2 regions of the Entomobacter blattae genome follow, and region 2 is predicted to be linked to the other one. Evidence: predicted binding sites of a transcription regulator. Region 2 holds the regulator's gene; the other holds the start of a gene.

Region 1 (4,429 bases), 520 kb from region 2:
TCTTGAGGAGGGCTGCATGTATCTCTCCTGATGATATCGATGATATTCCTTCTCTCTATGGGGAAACCTAAGACAACGGGCTGGTCTTGGCCACTTTTTCATGGCATTTCCAAAGATAAGGAGGGGTCAAAAAATAGGGGTCAAGAAAACAGGCACCAAGAAAGAAGCTACCGACCCAATAGGAGATGAAAGATTTTCGCCCCCACCAGGCATTGTTCACCGCTATAAGGACAGAGCCCTTCTTAAACCTATTCATATCTGCCCTTTATATTGCCGTTTTTGTTTTCGTCGTGAAAAGGTGGGGCCCAACCATGGCTTGCTCACCGATGATGAACTTGATAATGCCTTGGAATGGATTGCCCGCCACCCCGATATTTCAGAAATTATTCTTACCGGCGGTGATCCTCTTATGCTCCCCTTTCGCCGATTAAAAATGATCCATGGGGAGCGAAGGGTAGATTTGGTGCATGGGTTTTTGGATGCGGCCTGCTTTGGGGAGACAAGATTTTAAAACCATTGGGAAAAAGTTGGAGGAAAATAGTACGAGTTTTATTTTCCCCCTTGAGAATGAACAGTGCAGAATGACCATCGCCTAATCGGTAGCATAGCGCCAGGCTGCTACAGCGCACTCTGGGTCGTAATTTTCAATTATACGGTCTATGTCGGCCAAGGCAGAGGGTAATTCATCTTCTGTTAAGGAGGTGGCACATTCCTGCGCAGTATTGATAAGGATTTGCACCGGGTGGAGGGGGGCTAGGGTTAGGCCATGCTGGTTACAGCGTCGGTGAAGCGTTTGGGCGAAGGTCAGGCACTCTTTGGCCAGGGTGGAATAAAAAACAATTTCGTTTTTTTTCTCTTCTGTCATGAGGGCTTCATAGTTTTTGGCCAGGGGCTCTCTGTCTTCTTTATCCAATCTCATCGAAAAAACTCCATCAGTTAAGGGCCAAAAGGCCATTTTCAATGGTTTTTATAAACGGGGGTTTTATAAACGGATTTGGGCTTCTGTCTTGAAGGAGAGCGTGTATTCAGGGTACGGATCCAGAAGGCCCCTATCAGGAAGGGATGAGCCGCATATTTCCATAAAACCAAAAGATGCGACAGCTCGTGCAAAAATTGGACGGAAATAGCGCTTATATGATCTACATTAATCTTACGGCGTTTACCACAGGGGGGCAATGGCAAAAAACAGCAAAGGATCATTCTCTTGCTAGGTTCTTTAGGGGATTATAGGCTCTTTATGGGAAAACATCACCACCTTTGCTCGCCTATGGCAAAGCAGCGGGTGGGGGGTTGTTGTTTTAAACGAAAAGCCTTTGATCATCCCACCATTCAGAGGGGTTTTTACCCTCCTTTTTCATGAAATGAGCAAGTCTGTGAAATGGCAAATACCAGCCAATCTGCATGATGGCCAGCCGATCATAAAAAGAGAGGATGAAATAGGATAAGAACGTAAATCCTCTTGAAGAATCCCCTATTGAAAGAAGCAAGAGTTAAGCCTTAATCCCCAACAGGATATTAAGGCTATTATTCATAACAAAAACCCCCTTTATCTCCTTGGTAGAAGGCCGGCTGAAAGAGAGTTTGGGTTGAATAACGAATTTTCGGAAAAGAGGGGCATGTTATTGCGTTTGGCTGTTGGTTTATAACAGCTGGTAAGGATGGGTTGATGATGGGCATACGCTCTTCCCCCCCTTTTTCCAAAAAGCCTTGAAAGTGAAGCCTTGAGAGTGAAAAAAGAACACTAAAAGGCAGGTTTTTACGGCTTGTAGGGGGTATAAAGCCGATACAAGACGATTCTGGATCTTCTCGCTTGGTTTTTCTCTCTGTAGGGGAGAGGGAAAGAAAAAATAAAGAAACTCAAGAGCCCAGAAAAAATGATACGAAAACAATAGGTTATTTAATCAGGGGGCGTATTTTTACGGGTAGAAAAAACCGATACGAGAAAAAAATGTGAAATATCACTTGCGAAACATAAAAAACTGTCGTTATAAATAGATCAGAAGCAAGAACATAACAAGAACAACCATTGTTTCTCTTAAGCATTTATCACTAGAATATTTCACGAACACTAAGGAGCATTCAGAAACTATGCAAGGGGTTTTTTATCAAAAATTAGAACAAAATGAAAACATTTATAGGTAAGCTTTTGCTTCCCGCCTGGGTTTGGTTGGGTCTGTTTCAAGCAGAAAAAAAGCCAAAAGCGAAAGGCACCCAAACTGGCTTTTAACCCGGTTTTTCAATGTTCGCGAGAGTGCCTGAAAGTGTACAGTTTGAGGGAAAGGAGAAATCAGATGTCATCACTTAACAAAGTTCAGATTATGGGTAGACTGGGGGGAGACCCTATGGTTACAACCACCATGGCAGGAATACGCTGCGTGCGTTTTCATGTTGCCACAGGGGGAAGATGGAAAGATCGCAGGGGGATAGAACATAACGATACAGAATGGCATCGTGTGGTTGTTTTTCATGAGCGCACCATAGAAATTGTTGAAAAGCATTTTCGTAAGGGGTCTCCGGTTTTTGTAGAAGGGGAACTCCATACCCGCAAATGGCAGGATGAAAGTGGCCAAAGCCATTACCGTGCTGAAATTGTGGTTCCAGCCTTTCAATCCCGTGGAGTGTTATTCCCGCCGATTTTTCCCCAGAATTATATGGAAACGGCGGTTGATGGGGTGACCGAGGAGCATGATCCTTTAGCGGAGGGAGATGGCCCAGAGAAAGATCCAGAGAAAGGTCCAGAGAAAGAACTGGAGAAAGAACCAGAGAGGCAGGATCATCGTTTGGCCCATCATCAGGGTTCTGAAACCCAGCCGGATGAACCGCTAGAGAGAGAAGCCCCAGGAGGTAAAATACCAGGAGGTAAAATACCAGGAAGTAAAATACTGGGAAGTAAAACCCTGGAGAGTAAAACCCTAGGGAGCAAGGCTCTGGAAAGCAAAGCCATGGGAAGCCCTCTAGAGACATCCAGAGAGGGAAACCACACGGGGGAAGATCCAGCAGAAAGCCCTTTGTTCTCAGAAGAAAAAACGGCTATGGCGTTGGATGGGTTTGATGAAATCCCCCCTACACTTAGGCCCTATTGGGGAGAGGCCCGGGGAGAGGCCCTGAGTGAACGAGTGATGGAGGAAATCCCACCCTCTGCCTATGCCCAATGGTTGGATCATCAAGCTTTGCCAGCTGGGGGTACCAGGGTCGGGACTAGGGCGGCGGATACTGATTTAGATACCGGGGCAGTGACTGGGGTAGGTACCAGCCCTGGTGCCGGGGCAGAAGATGGTGAAGAGGCTGCTTATGGCGCACCCTTTCCCTTACCAGAAGAGTCAGCGGAGGGGAGAACGCCTCTTGCATCTTTTTCAAAAACGCCCCGTTCAGAAACAGCTAAAGTCAGGCTTAGGCATCTTCAGGAAAAGGTGCGTCAGCGCCGCGTAGAAGAACTCTCCGTTTTTCGTCCAACAACCTTACCCAAACATATCGGGCCTAATCCGGTTAAACACAATCCTTCGGAAGGGATAACCAAGGGGAGATCAGACTATGTTCAGGAAAAATCCCATACAGGGCATGACATCAGCCTAAAAGAGCAGGCTCATGTTTCTGACCAGGCTGTGCGGGGAGAAATCCATGGTATAAGGGGATGCGATCTTTTGCTGGAAAGGGATTCCGGCACGGGAGAGGCCTATGGAAAATCTTTCTTTCCTCCGCAGGATAGTCACGAGACCCAAATCTGGCCAGAGGGTGGCATTCCAGGGGGTGGCATTCTCGGGTTGGATCCACATTTGGTGGGAAGTGGTGATAACACACACACTTTACCCTATCCTGCCTCCTTACCAGGTTTTCCTCCACAGGGGCTAGGGCCTGTTGCCAAAAGCTAGGATCATCTTTCCCAAATGGGACGCATTTAAGGATACATTTTTAGGGTTATATTCGGTTCAGGGTTACATTTTGGGGGCATAGAGCCAAAAATACCAAGAGCTAAAAATACCATGGGCCCAAAAATATAGGGAATTCTTCTAAGGCGTGGGATTTCAGGAATGATACGGTATTATTATACAGAGAGAAATGATTATACAGATAGGCGATGGGTTTCTGTATCTCAATAAAGGAAGCACCAGACAGGAAAAGTTTTCAAAGCGACTTATCCTGTTATGGTGTTTTTCAAAAGGAAGCCCCTTATAAGAAAAAGGTTATATAATACCGTAAATAAGCTTTCTTTAGAGGGGGGAATGATGGTTTTGAAATGAGTGTTTTTACGTAAGTGTTTCTACGTGGGGTGGGGCCATTCTTGAAAGGTTCACAGTTTGAAAGATTCACCCTTTAAAATGGTTACACTTTAAAAGATTCACGCCTTAAAAAGTTTATAGGGGAGAGTTCATCTATGGTGAAGAAGGAGCGAAGCAATGCTAGACAGAGTGCCTCATTCGGTTTCCCCTCT
Region 2 (4,429 bases):
GTCTTCTTTAATATAGGGAATAGTGAAGGTTAGAGGCATGGTCTTTAATGAGCATAAACGAAAAATCCAGTCTCATTTTTCTCATGCGCATCATTATGAAAAATATGCCCTTGTGCAAAAAACCGTAGCCCAACGGCTGATGGGTCATATTCTCAATCGTTATACCATGTTGGGGTTACCTCCACCGAAACGGATTTTAGAAATTGGATGTGGGAGCGGTTTTTTAACACAGCTTTTAAAAATAAATTTTCCTGATTCCTTTTGTATTTCAGTTGATTTAAGTGAAGAAATGATTCTTCGTGCGAGGGAAAATCATAACGGTTCCCAGATTGCCTTTGCAGTTATGGATGGAGAAAATTTAGCCCTTTCCGGCTCATTTGATTTGGTGTGTAGCAGTTTGTGTATGCAATGGTTTGTGAGCCGGAAAGCTGCACTAGAAAGGCTGTATGAATATTTAGCTCCGGGAGGATTGTTCATGGCCAGTACTTTAGCTGCTGGAACCTTTGAGGAGTGGCGGGAAAGTTGTAACCAGATGGGTGTGGCCTGTGCGGTACCCTTCTATCCTTCTATAGATCAACTGAATGCAGAACGCCCCAGGAGCGGCCATGGCTTGTGGTCTAGTGAAACTCTTATTGAGCCCGTAGACAATGCATGGGCATTTTTACAAGCTTTAAAAGCGATTGGTGCACATACGGCCCCAGCGGGGTATAGGGCTGTATCTTCCTCTTCATTACGTCGTGTTATGTATTATTTCGATCAGCATTACTCTTATCTCTCTTATGCTGTTGCTTATGGTTGGTTTCGAAAAGCGCCCTGTCAGGGGGTTTTTGTAACAGGCACTGATACAGCGATAGGAAAAACGGTTGTTTCAGCAGCGTTGGTGCAGGCCTGGCAAGCTCTCTATTGGAAGCCCTTTCAAACAGGGGTTGCGGAAGAAAAGCCCGATCATGCAATCATAACCTCTCTGGTAAGACGAAAAGACGGGAAACTTCCCAAAATCTTACCAAGTTTGCTCGTTCTTTCGGCAGCACTTTCTCCTTTTGAGGCCATGTTACGTGAACAAAAAAGCTATAGTTTTGAAGATTTTCATTTAACGCCATCCTGTAAGGCAGATGATGTGCTTGTTATAGAAGGAGCTGGTGGTGTTATGGTACCTCTTACTGCTCATACCCTTCTCCGTGACGCCATTTTAAAAATAGGCTTGCCCGTTATTCTCGTTGTGCGAAGTGGCTTAGGAACCCTTAATCATACTCTTTTAAGTGTGGAAAGCTTAAAAAATGTTGGTATTGCCATTGCTGGTATTGTTATGAATGGGAAACCCCAGCCGCATAATCGTAAAGCCATAGAGGAAAGAACTGGGGTGCCGATTATTGCCGAACTAGACTGGTTAGAAGAAGGCATAACCCCACAGACTATTCTAGCCATGAGCCAGGCTTTACCTGCTTTTAACGTACTTGTTCAATAGGAATAGCGCGGTGGGTAATAAAGGTTGCTATGGAGGGAATATCATCAAGGTTAAGTGCAGTGATATGAGAGGGGAAGTTAAAACTCTCAAGAGTGGCAACCCCGCATATGGATGGAAGATTGGGGTAGAGAAAAGGCTTTTGAAGTGCTGCTCGGTGGATTTCAAGGGCAACAGGCAGCAGGGACTTAAACCCCTCAACGAGGATGAGATCAACGTTAGACATCTGCTTCAGCAGCTGTGAAAAGGAGGGTTTTTCTGATGGGTCGGAGGTGTTTTCATGCATCAAGGCCCAACGTTTATCTGAAGCAATCATCACTTCAGTAGCCCCCGCCTCCCGATGTAAGTAAGAATCCTTTCCTTTCTGGTCAATATCAAACCCATGGTGGGCATGTTTTAAAGTAGAAATGGAAAGGGACATATTGTGCTTGAGATAAGGGATCACTTTGGTTAATAGGGTTGTCTTTCCCGCTCCACTCCAGCCCGCAATGCCCATAATATGTGTTGTCATGTTTTTTGAGTTCAAAAATAGGAAAGTGCTTTTCTCAATAGACCCATAGAGGTTGGTAATAGAAAAAGAGTGGTCATGATAAGCAGTAAAAACGAAAAAGTTAACTCTTAAGTGATAACCAGTTCAGTAGTGGCGAATTAAACTGACGAGCACCCCTTGAACCTGAATTTTTTCTACAGGAAAGAGACGCGTTTCATAAGCCGGATTCGCAGGTTTTAGGGCAACAACATTTCCCCGTTGATACCATTCCTTTAAGGTTACTTCCTCACTTTCAATAAGGGCTACAACAATTTGCCCATTTTCTGCTTGCTCAGCTTTGCGAAGAATAATGGTATCTCCTTCTAAAATACCGGCCTCTTTCATAGAATCTCCTGTCACGGTTAAAGCGTAGTGCTCACCTTGAGTAATAAGGGAACTAGGAACTTCTATGGTGTTTTCTGGATCAGGCAGGCTTTCTATAGGTAGGCCTGCTGCAATATACCCATAGAGTGGGAGTAAAGTGGTATCAGAAGAGTGCTGTGTTACCCCGCGTGAGGAAGGGGAAGAGGGCATTCGTTGAGGTGTGCTATCATGTGTAGCAGTCCTGTTGGGATAAAAGGGGTTTTCGGTAGAGACATAGTTATCGGGCAGCTTGATCACTTCTAGAGCACGGGCTCGGTGATGCCGCCGTTTTAGGAAACCCCGCTCCTCCAAACCAGAGATAAGACGGTGGATTCCCGATTTGGAACGAAGAGCCAGGGCTTCTTTCATTTCATCAAAAGAAGGGGAGAACCCCGTTTTTTGTAAATAGGTATGGATGTACAATAAAAGCCTGTATTGCTGAGGAGTCAGCATGGTATGGCATCTTTCTTAAAAATAAGCCGTAAGAGGCATTCATTACAATAAATATTCTTTATATGTTCTTTATAAGTTCATACTATGTTTGTCAAGAATGGAAATATGCAACATAATGAATTTTAGTTTATAAATGAAGACGTGTCAGATCAATCAGTGAACATGCACTACCGGCTTTTATAGGGGCATGATGGGGATAATGTAAAAACAGAGCGTTACTTTTTTTTAAAACATTCATTAATGAAGAGTCTTGATTTTTAAAAGGGGTAAACAAGTGGCCATTCTGGGGGCTAATATCGAGCTGGGAGCGGATATGCAAAAGGAAAGAGGTATTATTTGCGGGCCAATCCACTGTTATTACACCCTGCTCAATAAGGGGTTCTAGCCCGCTTTTTTGCCCTGTGATGAAGGACAAGGCCGGTAAAACAAAAAGAACTGAGCATACAAAGGCAGAAACAGGGTTACCCGGCAAGCCAATAACGGGTACGCTGCCTATGTTTCCAGCGAAAAGGGGTTTTCCAGGGCGCATGGCAATTCTCCAGAATTCAATGTGCCCTCCTGCTTTTTCCAAGGCTGTTTTAACCAGATCATAAGTGCCCACACTGGCCCCTCCTAGGGTGAGGAGTAGATCAAGTCTGTTTTGTTGTTTCAGCAAAGCAATAAGGTCTTCTTCCTTATCCTGCAGGGGCGTTAGCATGACGGGCTCTCCTCCTGCTGCAGAGATAAGAGAGGCGATCATAGGAAGGTTGGAGTTTATGATATGCCCGGCTGAAAGGGGGGCTCCTGGCATGGCCAGCTCATTTCCTGAGGTAAGAATTCCCACTCGGGGTTTAACGGAAACTTCTATCCATGGGTTATTTCCTCCAGCGGCTAGGGCAATATGGCGTGGCGTTAAGAGTTCCCCTTTTTCGATGAGAAGGTCATGAAGTTTAAAATCCATACCTTGTGGGCGTATAAATTGCCCACTTTGGCTATTTTCTTCATGAAACTGCACAGTTTTTTTATCTTCAGACAGCTCAGCATTTTCCTGCATAATCACACAGTTACATTCGTGGGAGAGAAAGCTGCCTGTAAAAACCCTAACGCATTGTCCTGCCTGCAAGGTTTTAGAAAAAATGGAACCAGCAGGAATGCTGCCTACAATTTCAAAATGATTGTAATGATCCTTATCCTTGTATCTGATGGCATACCCATCCATAGAAGAAGTATGGGCTGGTGGGTGTGTGAGATTGGCATAAATATTTTGAGCCGTTATACGCTGCCCTGCCATGGTTATTGGGATAAGCTCAGTTGTGACAGGGGTAAGAAGATCAAAAATTTTTTGACGTGCTTCTGCAACGCTAAGCATGAGGCTACCTTTAGAAGAAAGAAATTTTATTGACTGAAAATTTTTAGGATGGCAAGGAACAAAACCAATTTTACTTAAAATGCGGTTCCTGAAGAATAAGAGACTTAAAGACTTGATATATTGAACATATTTATGTAAACGTCAAAACAATAATAGTTACCAGACATGTTGGAATAGGTGTTGAGGATCGGATGGCTAAAGCAAATACTATTTTAATCAAGCTTGTTTCAAGCGAAGATACTGGCTATTTCTATGTAACAAAGAAAAATGCCCG

Evidence for each region. Region 2 encodes LexA, which represses DNA repair genes until DNA is damaged. Its sites were predicted from a motif close to TGTTCTANNTANGTTC; they were not measured.
Region 1: a site for LexA is predicted at 2,007-2,022, ahead of JGUZn3_RS05185 (single-stranded DNA-binding protein). Genes of this name have one in related genera too.

The regions. Positions count from the first base shown of each region.
Region 1 is NZ_CP060244.1:1,178,732-1,183,160, forward strand. It holds partial or broken gene JGUZn3_RS12400 (radical SAM protein) at 164-439, shown strand; gene JGUZn3_RS05180 (hypothetical protein) at 593-919, opposite strand; gene JGUZn3_RS05185 (single-stranded DNA-binding protein) at 2,292-3,869, shown strand; gene JGUZn3_RS05190 (hypothetical protein) at 4,395-4,429, shown strand, end outside.
Region 2 is NZ_CP060244.1:1,695,918-1,700,346, forward strand. It holds gene bioD (dethiobiotin synthase) at 38-1,465, shown strand; gene mobB (molybdopterin-guanine dinucleotide biosynthesis protein B) at 1,446-1,973, opposite strand; gene lexA (transcriptional repressor LexA) at 2,097-2,807, opposite strand; gene JGUZn3_RS07510 (molybdopterin molybdotransferase MoeA) at 2,935-4,155, opposite strand; gene rpmG (50S ribosomal protein L33) at 4,347-4,429, shown strand, end outside.